DNA from 3 places in the Kitasatospora sp. NPDC058190 genome. Region 1 is predicted to be linked to each of the others. Evidence: riboswitches for the same ligand, from Rfam matches in the RefSeq annotation. Region 1 holds a riboswitch; each other region holds the start of a gene.
The links. A riboswitch is a leader RNA that binds a small molecule or an ion and turns the genes downstream of it on or off. The one in region 1 is predicted to bind cobalamin.

Region 1 (5,215 bases):
GCCGGGGCACTGCCCTTCATGGCCTGGGAGCCGTACGACCACTCGCTCGCCTCGATCGCGGCCGGCGACACCGACGACTACGTGCGCGGCGTGGCCAAGGCGGTCGCCAAGCTCAACCTGCCCATCGCCATCAGCATCGCGCACGAGATGAACGGCGACTGGTACCCGTGGGGCCGCAAGACCGCCAGCGCCCAGGACTTCGTCGCGGCCTGGCGCCACGTCCACGACATCTTCGACCAGGCCGGCGCGACCAACGTGATCTGGGTCTGGAGCCCCAACATCACCGTCCCCGCGCCCGACACCCGCCTCGCGCCGTACTACCCCGGCGACGACTACGTCGACTGGGCCGGCATGACCGGCTACTTCACCAACGACGGCCCCAAGACCTTCGAGAGCCTGTACGGCTCGACCATGGCCGAGATCCGCACCTTCTGCAAGAAGCCCTTCTTCATCAGCGAGACCGCCGCCGAGCAGGGCAGGAACCAGCACGCGTTCGTCGACCAGCTGTTCTCCGGGATGGAGGCGCACGACGACATCGTCGGCTTCATCTGGTTCAACATGATCAAGCGGGCGGACTGGCGGGTCGAGACCGTTCCGGACACCCTCTCCGCCTTCAAGCGGCACGTGTCCGCCCCCCGCTACGGCTTCGACATCCGGAACCCATGATGAGTACAGAGCCCGAGTTCTCCCCCGCCCCGAAGACCCCTGCCGCGAAGACCCCCGCCGCGAGGATCCCCGCCACCGAGGCGCCGGAGGCGGACGTGCCCGCGCCCCGCCGGGCCCCGGCGGCCACCACCACCGCCGCCACCGCCACCGCCACCGCCGCGCCCGTGGCCGTGGCCGTGACCGTGGACAACCCCGATGCCGTCGAGCTGGCTCCGTACACCATCCCGCAGGTCCCCGCGATCGGCTGGGACCCGGCCTCCAGCCCCCGGCGCCGCTGGATCGCCCGCGGCCTGCTCGGCGCCGTCCTGGGCGTCCAGGCCGCGCTCTCCCTGCGCCTGCTCGCCGCCGCGCACCCCGACGAGGCCACCACCATGGTCGCCGGCCGCCAGCAGCTCGCCCACCTCCTGCACGGCACCCCGGTCACCACCGACCTGCTCGACCGCGTCCCCGGCTCGCCCTGGCTGTACCCGCCGCTGGCCGGCGCCGCCGCGAACGCCGGCGGCATCTGGGGCACCCGGCTGCTCAGCCTCGGCTTCGCGCTGCTCACCACGGTGCTGCTGTACTCGCTGACCCGACGGCTCTTCAACGAGCGGGTCGCCATCTGCGGCATAGCCGCCTACGCCGTCCTGCAGTCCACCGTCGTGGTCGGCTTCTACGGCGCCCCCGAGTCCCTCGCCGTCCTGCTGGTCGCCCTCGCGGCCTGGACCACGGTGTTCACCGCCCGGCGCTCCCCGGCCCTGGTCCTGCTGGCCGCCCCGGCCGCGGCACTGGCCTGCGCCGTCGCCTACTCGGCGGCCTTCGCCGTCCCCGCCCTGGTCCTGCTGGCCCTGGCCTGCGCCTGGCCCCACCGCCGGCCCGGCCCGGCCGCCCTGCGCGCCCTCCTGCTGGCCCTCGGCACCGCCCTCCTCCTGCTGCCCTACGGCCTGCTGGGGAAGGTCGCCCACTGGTCCCCCTCGCACGGCAACGCCCCCGGCTCGACCGGCTCCATCCTGCTCGGCACCGTCCAGTGGGGCGGCCTGTTCACCGTCCTCGCGGTAGCCGGCACGGTCGCGTACACCCGCCGCGAGCAGATGCACGAACACGAGTCGCCCGAGAACGACGGCGTCGCCACCACCCGCGGCCAGCGCGTCCTGCTCGGCACCGTGCTGACCGCCACCGCGCTGCTGGTCCCGGCCGTCCACCTGTGGACCGGCACCTCCGGGGCGCTGTTCCGCCACCTCGGCTACGGCATGCTGCTCGCCGCCCCGCTCGCGGGGATCGGCCTCACCCGGCTGATCGGCGCCCACTTCCGCCACCCCCAGCTGGGCATCCTGGTCTGGGTCGCGTTGCTGGCCCTCGGCATGGAACAGTCCGCCCTGCGCTACCAGAACGGGCCCGACTCCGGCCGTCTGCTGGCCGTCCTCCGGGCGCACGCCGTCCCCCAGGGCCACTACCTCACCGAGGTCGACGGCCTCGCCGAGTACTACCTGGGCAGCGTCAGCAAACCCGAGCAGTGGGTCTCGGCGCGGGCCGGGACGGACTACCGCGACGGCGCCGGGGTGCAGCACCACGGCGCGGACGGCAGCACGGCCGCGATCCGGGACGGCTGGTTCACCATGGTCGTCCTCGACAGCACCGCCCCGGAGGCCACCGACCGGGCCCTGAGCGCCGCCCTGACCGCCAGCGGGCAGTACCGGCTGATCGCCCAGTTCACCTCCCCGACCGGTGATTCGAGCACGTACAAGGTGTACCTGAAGCACTGACAGCCCGCCGGAACCGCCGGCGCCCGCGACACGACAGGCACAACATATGGTGCCGCCTCAGCCCCTCGGCACTACATGTATGCTCGTCCTGCTGTCGATGCAGGGGAACCCGGTGGGAATCCGGGACTGCCCCGCAGCGGTGTGCGGGCGGCTCCAGCAGCCGTGTCCGCGAGTCCGAGTACCTGCCGACGGCGTGCCCACGGCCCTCCCGCAGAGGCCGCGCCAGCACCAGCAGTACACCTCCGGGCCTCGCGGGCGGGCCGGGGAGACACCGTCGCGCGGCGCCTTTGCGTTCGCGCCGTGCTCCCCTGCCCAGATCGGTCCGGTGCCACTCGATCACCGCCGCCGATCGCCGCCAGGAGAGAGCGCCTTGACCACCGCTGCCTCAGCCACCCTGCCCGCCCAGGGCTCCGGTACCGCCTTCACCGACCCGACGGTCTCCGACCCGGGCGGCGCGCTGCTGCGGCTTCTCACCGACCGCAGCGCCGACCTCACCGAGGTGGACCCCGGCCATGTCGCCGCCGCCGCGCTGCGCGGCCGCCACGCCGGCTCGGACTTCGCCGAGCTGCGCGGGCTGGCCGTGGACGCCGCCGCGTCGATGATCGCCGAGGACCCCCAGTACTCGAAGCTGGCGGCCCGCCTGCTCGCCCTGGAGATCGTCGACGAGGCGAACAGCCAGGGCGCGGTCTCCTTCGCCGCCTCGATCGCCGTCGGCCACACCGAGGGCCTGATCGGCGACACCACCGCGGCCTTCGTCGCCAAGCACGCCGCCGCCCTGGACGCGCTGATCGACACCGCCGGCGACGACCGCTTCGAGTACTTCGGCCTGCGCACCGTGCAGTCCCGCTACCTGCTGCGCCACCCGATCACCCGCAAGGTGATCGAGACCCCGCAGCACTTCCTGCTCCGCGTCGCCTGCGGCCTGGCGGTCAGCGACTCCGAGCAGTCGGTGCGCGAGGTGGCCGAGCTGTACGGCCTGATGAGCCGCCTGGAGTACCTGACCTCCTCGCCGACGCTCTTCAACTCCGGCACCCGGCACCCGCAGATGTCGAGCTGCTACCTGCTCGACTCCCCGCTGGACAACCTGGACTCGATCTACAACCGCTACGCGCAGATCGCCCGACTGTCCAAGCACGCCGGCGGCATCGGCCTGTCCTACTCGCGCATCCGCTCGCGCGGCAGCCTGATCCGCGGCACCAACGGCAAGTCCAACGGCATCGTCCCGTTCCTGCGCACCCTCGACTCCTCGGTCGCCGCGGTCAACCAGGGCGGCCGCCGCAAGGGCGCGGCCTGCGTCTACCTGGAGACCTGGCACGCCGACATCGAGGAGTTCCTGGAGCTGCGCGACAACACCGGTGAGGAGGCGCGCCGCACCCACAACCTCAACCTGGCGCACTGGATCCCGGACGAGTTCATGCGCCGGGTCAACGCCAACGCCGACTGGTCGCTGTTCTCTCCCGCCGACGTGCCCGAGCTGGTCGACCTGTGGGGGGCCGACTTCGACGAGGCGTACCGCAAGGCCGAGCAGGCCGGCAAGGCCGTCCGCACCATCCCGGCGCAGACCCTGTACGCCCGCATGATGCGCACCCTGGCGCAGACCGGCAACGGCTGGATGACCTTCAAGGACGCCTCCAACCGCGCCGCCAACCAGACCGCGCTGCCGGGCCGCACGGTGCACTCCTCCAACCTGTGCACCGAGATCCTGGAGGTCACGGACGACTCCGAGACCGCCGTCTGCAACCTGGGGTCGGTCAACCTCGGCGCGCACGTGGCGGACGGGGCCTCGGTCGAGGACCTGCTGGGCGCCATGGACTGGGAGCGCCTCGACGCCACCGTTCGTACGGCCGTCACCTTCCTCGACCGCGTGGTGGACATCAACTTCTACCCGACGACCGAGGCCGGGACGTCCAACTCCCGCTGGCGCCCGGTGGGCCTCGGCGTGATGGGCCTGCAGGACGTCTTCTTCAAGCTGCGGATCGACTTCGACTCGGCCGAGGCGAAGCAGCTGTCCACGCTCATCGCCGAGCGCATCATGCTCACCGCCTACGAGCGCTCCGCCGACCTGGCCGAGCAGCTGGGCCGCCACGAGGCCTACGGCGAGACCCGCGCCGCCCGCGGCGAGCTGCACATCGACCACTTCCCGAGCGCCGCCCCGCAGTGGGCCGACCGCTGGACGGCGCTGCGCGCCCGCATCGCCGAGACCGGCCTGCGCAACTCGCTGCTGCTCGCGATCGCCCCGACCGCGACCATCGCGTCCATCGCCGGCGTGTACGAGTGCATCGAGCCGCAGGTGTCCAACCTGTTCAAGCGCGAGACGCTCTCCGGCGAGTTCCTCCAGGTCAACCCGTACCTGGTGCGCGAGCTCAAGGAGCTCGGCGTCTGGGACCAGCAGACCCGCGACGCCCTGCGCGACGCCAACGGCTCCGTGCAGGAGTTCAACTGGCTGCCGGAGGAGGTCCGTTCGCTGTACCGCACCGCCTGGGAGCTGCCGCAGCGCGCGCTGATCGACCTGGCCGCGGCCCGTATGCCGTACCTGGACCAGAGCCAGTCGCTGAACCTGTTCATGGCGGCGCCGACCATCGGCAAGCTCAGCTCGATGTACGCCTACGCGTGGAAGGTCGGTCTGAAGACCACCTACTACCTGCGCTCGCGCCCGGCGACCCGCATCGCCCAGGCCGCCTCCGGTGCCGCCCGCGCCGCCGCGCCCGTGCCGGTGAACACCCCGACCCTCACCCCGGAGCAGGAAGCCGCCATCGCCTGCTCCCTGGAGAACCCCGAGTCCTGCGAGGCCTGCCAGTAATGTCCGA
Region 2 (5,215 bases), on a different contig from region 1:
CCACGGCCGCAAGCTCTACCAGGACTGGATCGCCACCCACCGGCTCGGCGTCGAGTCGGCCCAGTGGGACAACCAGCCGGACGCCGTGGTCCGGATGCGCAACCAGCTCGCCCGCGCCCACTACGAGCGCAAGGAGTACGGGCCGGCCGCCGAGCAGTTGGCGCTCGCCGCGGCGCAGCTGCCGCTGGTGGCCGAGCGCCGGGTGGTGGGGGTGCTGCTCGAGACGGACGGCCTGCTCTGCCTGGCCGACGGCCGCCCGGGCGAGGCGGTGGACCGGTTCACCCGGGCCCTGGCGGAGAACCGGGGCGACGACCACGGCGAGATCGTGCAGAGCTACAACCTGGCGCAGGCGCTGATCGCGGACGGCCGCCCGGAGCAGGCGCTGACCGTGCTGGCCGAGGCCGCCGCGCGGGCCGAGGCCACCGCGGACCACGACATGCTGATGAAGCTGCCGCTGGTCCGAGCCCGGGCTCACCGCGCGCTCGGGCGGCTCGACCTCGCCGTCGCGGCCGCGGGTGACTGCGCCCGCCGGGCCGGGGAGCGCAAGCAGCACCCCAAGGAGGCCCAGGCCCACACCCTGCTGGTGGCCCTGGCCGAGGAGCTGGACGACCCCGAGCTGGCGGAGCGCAGCCGCGCCCGGCTGCGGGAGCTGCGGGAGCTGCGGCCTTAAGGACCGGTCCGGAAGGACACCCGGGTGCGGTGCTCGCCGGTGCGGACGGTGAGGCCGTGTTCGGGCAGGCCGGCCGGGTCGCCGCCGTCGGCGAGCCAGGAGGCCACGGCGGAGCCGAGCAGCAGCGGGTCGAGGACGGGCTCGGCACGGCCGAAGTCCCGTTCGGCGAGGGCCTCCAGCAGCCGGCCGGTGTGCAGCCTGAGCAGGTGGCGGGCCGGGCCGAGGGCGGCCACCGCGACGGCGAGGCCGGGGAGTTCGACGGCGGTGTCGGCGAGCCAGTGGGTGGCGGGGTGTTCGGCGTGCGGCTCGGTGCGGGCGAGGACCTCGGCGGTGTAGCGCAGGGCGTCGCCCGGGTGGTCGTCGGTGAGCGCGTGGAAGCCGCGCGGGGTGGGGTCGTTCGGGTCGAACGGGTAGCGCCGCAGGCTGACTTCCGTCCCCTCGCTCTTGCCCTCGACGTCGTACGCGGTGGGCCGGTCGGTGCCGCCGGGGCGCGGGACGGGCTTGGGGTAGGGCGGCAGGACGGGTTCGCCCTCGGGCTCGTCCAGGCGCTCCAGGAAGGAGTAGAGCAGCGGGCGCAGCAGCCGGGCGGATTCGCCGCGGTGGGCGAGCGAGCGGTCGGTGATGTCGCTGAGGTCGGCCGGGTCCCGGGCCAGGGCCTGTTCGAGCTGGGCGGCGAGGTCGCCGTCCGGGTCGAGGACGGGCGCGGCCTGGCCGAAGGCGTAGCTGGGGGAGTGCGGGTCGAGTTCGGCGGCGCCGGTGGCGACCAGCAGGGTGCGGCGGCCCAGGGCGGCGCCGTAGACGGAGACCGAGCCGTGGTCGCCGATCAGGCAGTCGGCGGCGACCAGCGCGGCCTGCCAGCCCTGGTGCGGCGGGATCAGCCGCAGGCCCATCCGGCGGGCGTCGTCGAGCAGCGCCTCGGGGTCGTGCCGGCTCCAGATGTTGGGGTGCAGCACGACGGCCACCGTGTACTCGTCGGCGGGCAGCCGGCGGACCAGACGGCGGGGCAGGTCGGGGCGGCGGCCGAGTAACGAGTGCCCGCTCCAGGTGGAGTTGACGACGACGAGCCGGCGGCCGTCGACGGCGCCGAGTGCGGCGCGGTAGGCGTCCCGGGAGCGTTCGCTGCCGAGGATCCGGTCGAAGCACGGGTCGCCGACGACCCGGGCGACGTCCAGGGCCTCGGGGCAGGAGACCCGCAGCCGGTCCAGCTGCTCGGGGTGGGAGAGACCGAGGACGTCCACGAACACCCGCCCCCGGTGGGTGAGTTCGTTGCGGGACAGCCCCGCGGCGCTGACCGTGTCGCCGGTGGACTCGGTGACCAGGCGGTTGTAGCCGGCACCGTGCGGGAGGACGACCAGGTGGGCGTCCAGCCGGTGCATGGAGGCGTGGACGGCGCAGGCGACGGCCAGGTCGAAGCGGCGGCGGACGGCGTCCTCCCACTCCAGCACGGTGTAGCCGGGCAGGCCGCGCAGGTAGTCGGTGAGGCCACGGTCGGCGAAGGCGGAGCCGGGGTTGACGGTGAAGTACCGCTCGATGCCGTCCTGGTTCAGCAGGGTGAGGACGTCCAGGACCCGGGTCGCCGAGGTGAGGGTGCGGGCGACCGCCAGCACGCGGGCCTTGACCGGGCGGGTGTTCCAGCGGTCGGCGGGCCAGACGTGGGGGTGGGACGGCACCTCATGATCGTACTCATCCGGGCCGCTCCCGGGGTGCCCCTCGCGAGAGACGGTCGGGCCCGAGTGTCGGTCAGCCCGCCGCTGCGGTGGGTTCGTGGTGCTCTCCGGCGGCGCACTCGTCGAGGAGGGGGCGCATGCTGTCGTCCACGAGCCGGTAGCGCACCACGCGTCCGTCCTTGTCCCCGGTGACCACGCCCGCCGTGCGCAGCAGTCGCAGGGCCTGGGAGACGGCGGGGTCGCGCATGCCGGTGGCAACCGCCAGGTCGGTGACGGCGAGCGGGCCGGCCCGGTGCAGAGCGAGCAGCAGGGCGAGCCGTCCGGGGTCGGCGAGCAGGGAGAACCGCTCGGCCCAGGACCGGACGTGCGCGGTGTCGCCGATCGCGGCGATGGCCTCGCAGACCCGGTGGCCGTCGATGGTGCGGTGGCCCGCGCGGTCGGCCGGTACGAGATGCATGCGGACATTCTTGCAGGCAGAGGCCTGTGATCCTGGACACCTGCACAGGTGCGCAGCCTTGCGAGGGTGCAGCCGGAGCCCTACGGTGTTCCCCGCCGTGGTGCTCGGGAAGACCGGTGACGGACCCTCAGGGGTCCCAGTCCGGAGCGGCCCTCGCCACTGTGATCGGGGGAGAGTTGTCCGAACCCACGTGCCACTGGGCGCCTCGTGCGCCTGGGAAGGCGGGTCCGGAAGTCCCGTAAGCCAGGAGACCGGCCACGGCATCTCACGAAGTCATTCCACGAGGTGCTGGAGCGTGATCCGAAGATGACCCTGCCCGAAACCGCCACTCCTACGGAGGCGGCCCCTTCCGTCCTGCCCACCTTCCGGTGGAAGCGCGAGGACACCATCCGCACGGCCGGGCTGATGGGGGTGATCCTGGCCATGCACGTGGTGGCCTTCGGGACGCTCGTCTTCCTGGTCGCGCCGCACAACTACGCCGTCGGCACCCAGGTCTTCGGGGTGGGCCTGGGTATCACCGCGTACACCCTCGGCATGCGGCACGCCTTCGACGCCGACCACATCGCGGTGATCGACAACACCACCCGCAAACTGATGGCGGACGGCAAGCGGCCGGTCTCGGTCGGGTTCTGGTTCGCCCTCGGGCACTCCTCGATGGTGGTCATCATGGCCGCCCTGGTGGCGGGCGGCGCCCAGCTGGCGAACACGCTGATGGACGACGACTCGGCCACCCACAAGTGGCTCGGGCTGGTCGGCACCACGGCCTCCGGCGCCTTCCTCTACCTGATCGGCGCGCTCAACCTGGCGGCGCTGCTCGGCATCCTCAAGGTGTTCCGCTCGATGCGGGCCGGGAAGTACGACGAGGCGCAGCTGGAGGAGCACCTCAACTCGCGCGGCCTCATGGCCCGGGTGCTGAACCGGGCGACCCGCTCGATCACCCGGCCCGGGCAGATGTTCCCGGTGGGCATGGTGCTGGGCCTGGGCTTCGACACCGCGACCGAGGTCACCCTGATGGTGATGGCCGGCTCGGGTGCGGCGGCCGGGCTGCCCTGGTACGCGATCGTCTGCCTGCCGCTGCTGTTCGCGGCGGGGATGAGTCTGTTCGACACCCTGGACGGGACCTTCATGAACTTCGCGTACCAGTGGGCGTTCTCCAACCCGGTGCGCAAGGTGTACTACAACCTGACCATCACCGGGCTGTCGATCGCGGTGGCCTTCATCATCGGCACCATCGAGCTGGTCGGGGTGCTGCACGAGAAGCTCGACCTGACCGACCCGGTCACCGGGTTCATCGCGGACATCTCGCTGGACAACGTCGGGTACGCGATCGCCGGGCTGTTCGTGGTGGTGTGGGCGATCGCGATCGCCTACTGGAAGCTGGCCGGGGTCGAGAAGCGCTGGACGCCCGCGAAGTAGCCCGTCGGTCACGCTGCCGCGAGCAGCAGCGTGCCCGCGACGGCGAGCCCGGCGCCGACCACCTGGACCGGGCGCAGCCGCTCCTTGAGCACTCCGCGCGCCAGCAGCGCGGTGACCACGGGGTAGAGCGAGGCGAGCACGGCGGCCACCGCCGCCGAGCCGCTGTGCGAGGCCATCGCGTACGTGGCGTTGCCGGCGACGTCGGCCAGCCCGACGGCGGTGAGCAGGGGCAGCCGGGCACGCAGCTCGGGCAGCAGCTCGGAGGTGTCGGTACCGCGCAGGCCGAACAGCAGCGCGGTGCCGCCGACGGCGACGTTGACGAGCCGCTGGACGCACAGCATGAGCAGCAACCCGCCGCCGGCCGAGGCCTGGGCGAGCAGGACCATGTTGGCGCCGAAGCCGAACGCGGCAGCCAGGGTGAGCAGCAGGGCCGTACGGGCGGCGGACGGCCCGCCGCGCTCGGGGCCGCCGGCCAGCACCACGCCGGCCACGGCCACCGCGATCCCGGCCACCTGGCCGAGGCCGGGCCGCTCGCCGAGCGCCAGCCCGACGCCGACCGGCACCACGACGCCGACGGTGGCCAGCGGGGACACCACGCCCATCGGGCCGAGCGCGAGCGCCCGGTAGAAGGCGAGCATCGCGAACGGGCCGATCACCCCGGCGGCGACGGCGTACCAGAGGGCGGGGGAGGCGTCCGCCCAGCCGCCGGTGGCCAGGACCGCGAGGAGGAGGACGACGGTGGCCGCGGTCTGGGAGGCGACCACGACGGCGAGCGCGGGCAGTCTGCGGGTGAGGACGCCGCCGCCGAAGTCGCCCAGGCCGGTGAGCAGGCTGGCGGAGAGGGCGAGCAGGACGGTCACTGGAGGTGCCAGGAGATCGAGGACAGCACAATGCACTCCGAAGTACAGTCAGATGGACTCGTTGCCGAGAAGGCAGCGTAGTTCACTGAGCTGGACCCCACCGAACAATATTCTGCACTTTCCGTAGTGTGGACACCGGAGGACT
Region 3 (5,215 bases), on a different contig from region 1:
TGCCGCTGGTCCTCGGCCGACAGCAGCGCCAGCGTCCCGTACATCGCGGCGAAGACCCCGCCGCGGTCGATGTCGCCGACCACCACGACGGGCAGTCCGGCGGCCGCGGCCAGGCCCATGTTGGCGATGTCCCGGTCGCGCAGGTTGATCTCGGCGGGCGAGCCGGCGCCCTCGCAGACCACCACGTCGAAGCGGCGGCGCAGGTCCGCCAGGCACTCCAGGGAGCGTTCCAGTAGGACGGGCTTGCGCTCCCGGTAGTCCAGCGCGCCCACCTCGGCCACCGGCCTGCCGAGCAGCACCACCTGGCTGCGGCCGTCCGCACCGGGCTTGAGCAGCACCGGGTTCATCGCCGCCTCCGGCTCCACCCGCGCGGCCTGGGCCTGCATCGCCTGGGCGCGGCCGATCTCGGCGCCGTCGGCGGTGACGAAGGAGTTCAGCGACATGTTCTGCGCCTTGAACGGCGCGACCCGCACGCCCTGGCGGGCCAGCCAGCGGCAGATCCCGGCCGTCACCACGCTCTTGCCCGCGTCCGAGGTCGTCCCGGCGACCAGCAGCGCGTTCGTCATGCCCCACCCCTCTTCATCAGGAGCCGCAGCAGGACGTGCCCCGCGACCGTCGTACCCAGCGCCAGCGCGCCCACCCGCCGGGACAGCGTGCAGGCCCGCTCGATGTCGTCCACCGTCACCGGCCGCAACTCCGCGCCCAGCACCGGCCGGTGCTCCACCCTGTGCCCGTAGTCGAGCGTTCCGCCCAGCCGGACGCCCACCGCGCCGGCGAAGGCCGACTCGGCCTGGCCCGCGTTCGGGCTCGGGTGCGCGGAGCCGTCCCGCCGCCAGACCCGCCAGGCGGTCCGGGGCTCGGGTGCGGCGGCCACCGTCAGCAGCGCGGTGAGCCGGGCGCCCGGCCAGCCGGCCACGTCGTCCAGCCGGGCCGAGGCCCAGCCGAAGCGGGCGTAGCGGGGCGAGCGGTGGCCCACCATCGCGTCCAGGGTGTTCACCGCGCGGAAGGCCAGCAGGCCCGGCGTGCCCGCCAGGGCGCCCCAGGTCAGCGCGTTCACCACGGCGTCGGCGGTGTTCTCGGCCACCGACTCGACCACGGCCCGGGCGATCTGCTGTCCGTCCAGCGCGCTCGGGTCCCGCCCGCACAGGTGCGGCAGCCGTTCCCGGGCGGCCGTCAGATCGCCCGCGGCGAGGGAGCGGCCGATGGTGCGCGCCTCCCGGGTCAGCGAGGTGCCGCCGAGCACCGTCCAGGTCGCCGCCGCGGCCAGTGCCGCCCGCCCCAGCGGACGGCGGCCCACCGTACGGTCCAGGGCCAGCGCGCCGGCCGCTACCGTGCCCACGCACAGCGCCGTGTACGCCGTCCCGGCCGTGCGGTCGTCGCGCCACAGGCGCCGTTCGAGGCGGGTCGCGGCGTTGCCGAAGAGCGCGACGGGGTGGCCGCGGCGGGGGTCGGCGAAGCGGGCGTCGACGGCGTAGCCCGCGACGGCGCCCAGCGCGAAGGCGGCGGCGCGGGTCAGCGGGCGCACGGCGGTGGGCAGCTCGGGGTCCGACGGGGCGGGGCAGGCTGCATCGCGTGCGTGTCCTCACTCAGGGTCCGCGCCCTGGATCGACGTACCGGGGGCGAGAGTCTCCTGGCTTCCGGGTCGGACGCACCCCCGGAGCCTTCCAGCAGCCTGCCAGCAATGACTGACGGCCCGCCGTGGCACCTTCCGAGCGTGCTCCCCGGTGACAGTGGCGGGACCGCGCCGGACTCGCACCGGCTTCCTCTCCATGCCTCCGTTTGGCGCAAGGATCCCATCACGCGGCCGATCCACGCGTCAACCGAGGTCACGGAGGGGTTGGTCACACGGCGGCCACCCGGCGGCCGGGTGTCGTCACTGTGCGATCGCCCAGCGCGGCGGATGGCCCGTCAGTCCCGCTTCGTGCGTTCTGGGGCTGGGGGCGCGCCGAGGGCCGCGCCTACCGTTCGGTGCCATGCGCCGCAGAAAGACCCCCGCCGCCGCCCCGCCCCCGGTGCCGTTCTCGCCCGAGGCCGCACGCGCCCACCGGGTCGGCCTCGGCCTGACCCCCGAACAGGTCGCCGAGGGCATGGCCGCCCACGGCGTACGGCTGCTGTTCGGCCACGTCCTCGCCTGGGAGAACGGCGACCTGCGGCCCGGCGAGGCCGAGCTCATCGCCCTTGCCCGCGTCCTCTGGTGTCCCGCCGCCGACCTGATGGGCGCCCGCCCGACGCGTCTGCGGGACCACCGCATCGCCCGCGAACTCGGCCAGGAGGCCGTGGCCGAACGCGTCGGCATGTCCCTGCCCGCCTACCGGGAGGCCGAACTGACCGGCCACTGGGACGGCGACCCGGACCAGACCCACGCCCTCGCCCAGGTCCTCGGCCTGCGGCTGACCGAGCTGGTCGAGGCCACCGGCCGCGCCGAGGCCCTGGACCGGCTGCTGCGCCAGTGCGTCGCCGGCCGCTGGCAGCCCCAGCTCCGCGCCCTCGCCCGCCTCGTCCCCGTCCCCGAGCCGGACCTCGCGGCCGTCCTCCCCGTCCTCCACCAGGAACACCACGTCCCCACCCACTGGGGCACCCCCAGCGTGCCCCGCACCCCCGCCCCGCCGCTCACCCCCCGGTTCTGGCAGCTGCTCGCGGCCCAGCCGACGGCCGTTCCGGTCTGACGCTCCCCTTCCTCCCCCATCCCCCGGACGGCCTAGTCCGGTGGCCGGGGGTGCGCGACCCCGGTGAACTGGTGTACGAACACCGTCCGGTCCGTGGAGCAGAGCGGGGAACGATATGCGTTGGCGAACCGCAGCGGTCGTGGCGGCCGCCGTCGTCGGGGCCGGGGCCGTCGTCCTGGTGATCGGCCGCCGGGCCTCCGAGCGGGTGGTCCGTCCGGGCGCGGGGCCGGCGGCGGGGCCGGGTGCGGGGGCGGCCGTGCGGGAGTCCGGGCCCATCCTCGTGCAGAGCCTCGCCGCCGGCCGGGTCACCTTCACCCGCCGCCCCGAGAGCCTGCGGCGCGGCCGCTGGGCCGTCGAGTGGGAGGGCGGCGGGCACGCGGTGGTCGAGGAGATCCTGCACAGCGACGAGCAGGGCGTCACCCGGCGGCTCGTCCGCGCCGACCGGGGCACCCTCACGCCCGGCACCGAGGTGCACTTCACCCCCCGCGTGCTGCTCGGCGACCCCACCGAGGCGCTCGGCCTGGCCTTCAGCGACACCAGCGCCGACGGCGAGCTGGGTGCCCTCCCGGCCTGGCACCTCGACGGCAAGCGCGGCACCTGGGTGATCCTCGTCCACGGCACCGAGGCCGACCGCCAGCAGACCCTCCCGGTCCTGCCCGTCCTCGACCGCCTCGGCCTGCCCGTCCTCGCCGTCACCTACCGCGGCGACGCGGGCGCCCCCGCCTCCCCGGACGGGTTGAGCCACTTCGGCGCGACCGAGTGGCGCGACGTCGAGTCGGCGATACGGCTGGCGCTCGACCACGGCGCGGGCCGGGTGATCCTGTACGGCTGGTCGTCGGGCGCCACCACGGTCCTGCACGCGGCGGCCCGCTCCGCGTGGGCGCCCACCATCAGCGGGCTGATCCTCGACTCGCCCGTCCTCGACCTGCCCGCCTCCGCCCGCCGCGACGCCGCCCGGGCCGGCTTCACGGGCGTCGCCGCCGAGCTGGGCGCCCTGGCCGCCGAGGGCCGCACCGGCGTCGACCTCGCCGACTTCGCGCGGCTCGCCGAGGGCGCGGACCTGCACGTCCCCACGCTGGTGCTGCACAGTCCCAGCGACCGGACAGCCCCGTTCGGTGCCGCCCAGCGCCTCGCGGCCGCCCGGCCGGACGTGGTCAACCTGCAGACCTTCCCGGGCGCCGACCACGCCGCCCTGTGGAACTCCGCCCCCGACCACTACACCGAACTCCTCCGCCGCTGGCTCACCCCCCTGCTCTGACGGCGCCCGCCCCGGCTTCGGGGGCCAAATTTGGCCCTGCGGGCGAGCGTCGACCCATCCGACTTCCCCCCCCCCCCCCGCGACAGCCCCCTGACCGCCCGTCGCCGCCCCGGGACGCACCACCGGCCCGGGGCGGCCGCGGCTGCGCCCCGCCGTCCGCGTGACCCCCGTTCGATTCGCTGTCCGGATCGCGCCCCCGGCACGGCTCCCGCCCGCGCACCAGAAGTCGGCCCGGCCGACTTCCCGTGCCGAAACCCCCGTCCCCAGGCACGTGCCGCCTGGCCGGATCCCCACCCACCGCGCCTCCGCACACCCCCGTCCGACACGCAGCGTGACCGGCCGGACGGGCACCGCGACGCCCGGCCGCAACCCTGGCATGGTCCCGCCACACGTTTCCGGCCAGGCGGTTTGCCACTGTTGCCCGATCTTGCGGAGGTGCCGTCCACGGTCTCCCGGTCGTACGGACAACCGGATGTGACAGAAGGCCGGTACAAGGGGAAGACTGCTCGACGTGACGTCTCGGAACCCGCGCGACCGTGATGCCCCGCTCCCGCCGACGATCGGTACCGGTGCGACGGTGACCCGTCTCCCCGGTACACCCCACCGGCCCTCCGGTGGCAGGCCGGGCGGGGCCGGTGTACCCCGGCGACGAGGGCCCGCGCCGGCGCCAGGGCGGGGCCGGGTTCCCGTGCCGGACGGCTTCCCCGCGCCGGCCGAGCTCGCACCGCTGGCCCGTCGGATGCTGGTGGACGCCGTCCGGATCGCCCGCTGGGCCGGAGAGCTGGACGAGGTCGACAAGCGCGGCGAGCTGCTCCCGGAGGACGCCCGCGCGGCGGGCCGGGCGCTGGCCATGACGGTCGGCGCCGCCGCCAAGGCCTGGGGGCAGGCGCTGCTGGTCGGCCTGGTGGAGGCCCGGGACGGCGGCGCCGGCCCCGGCTGGCGCCTGCACGCCTGGGAGCACGACGACGAGGCCGTGGTGCGCGGCTGGTCCGGGCTGTTCGACGCCTGGACGCTGCTCGCCCCGGTGCCGCCCGCCGCGCTGCGCGGGGTGTTCGCCGTCCTGGCCGGCCAGGCCGTGGACCAGGCCCCGCAGCTGCTGTCCTTCCTGCACCTGGTGGACGGCCCGGTGGCCGAGAGCGAGCTGCTGGAGCTGCTGCGCCGCGGCCTGGACGAGCGCCGGGTCGGTACCGGCCTCGGCGGCCCCGGCCTGTCGCCCGTCCCGCACGCCGCCTCGGCCGTCTCCGCCGTCCGCGGCACCTGCCGCGAGCCGCAGATCGACACCCCGGCCTCG

Region 2: linked by a shared signal. The riboswitch ahead of ACFVWU_RS27235 (HoxN/HupN/NixA family nickel/cobalt transporter) and the one ahead of ACFVWU_RS36515 (ribonucleoside-diphosphate reductase subunit alpha) in region 1 are both predicted to bind cobalamin.
Region 3: linked by a shared signal. The riboswitch ahead of ACFVWU_RS11380 (cobalamin biosynthesis protein) and the one ahead of ACFVWU_RS36515 (ribonucleoside-diphosphate reductase subunit alpha) in region 1 are both predicted to bind cobalamin.

What each region holds. Positions count from the first base shown of each region.
Region 1 is NZ_JBHVVI010000118.1:16,390-21,604, reverse strand. It holds gene ACFVWU_RS36525 (glycoside hydrolase family 26 protein) at 1-666, shown strand, start outside; gene ACFVWU_RS36520 (glycosyltransferase family 39 protein) at 666-2,408, shown strand; cobalamin riboswitch at 2,471-2,613, shown strand; gene ACFVWU_RS36515 (ribonucleoside-diphosphate reductase subunit alpha) at 2,803-5,208, shown strand; gene ACFVWU_RS36510 (ribonucleotide-diphosphate reductase subunit beta) at 5,208-5,215, shown strand, end outside.
Region 2 is NZ_JBHVVI010000066.1:42,440-47,654, reverse strand. It holds gene ACFVWU_RS27250 (AAA family ATPase) at 1-670, shown strand, start outside; gene ACFVWU_RS27245 (hypothetical protein) at 667-2,340, opposite strand; gene ACFVWU_RS27240 (ArsR/SmtB family transcription factor) at 2,411-2,794, opposite strand; cobalamin riboswitch at 2,876-3,069, shown strand; gene ACFVWU_RS27235 (HoxN/HupN/NixA family nickel/cobalt transporter) at 3,101-4,210, shown strand; gene ACFVWU_RS27230 (EamA family transporter) at 4,219-5,070, opposite strand.
Region 3 is NZ_JBHVVI010000018.1:41,967-47,181, reverse strand. It holds gene ACFVWU_RS11385 (cobyric acid synthase) at 1-566, opposite strand, end outside; gene ACFVWU_RS11380 (cobalamin biosynthesis protein) at 563-1,525, opposite strand; cobalamin riboswitch at 1,624-1,767, opposite strand; gene ACFVWU_RS11375 (helix-turn-helix domain-containing protein) at 1,974-2,666, shown strand; gene ACFVWU_RS11370 (alpha/beta hydrolase family protein) at 2,782-3,924, shown strand; gene ACFVWU_RS11365 (hypothetical protein) at 4,613-5,215, shown strand, end outside.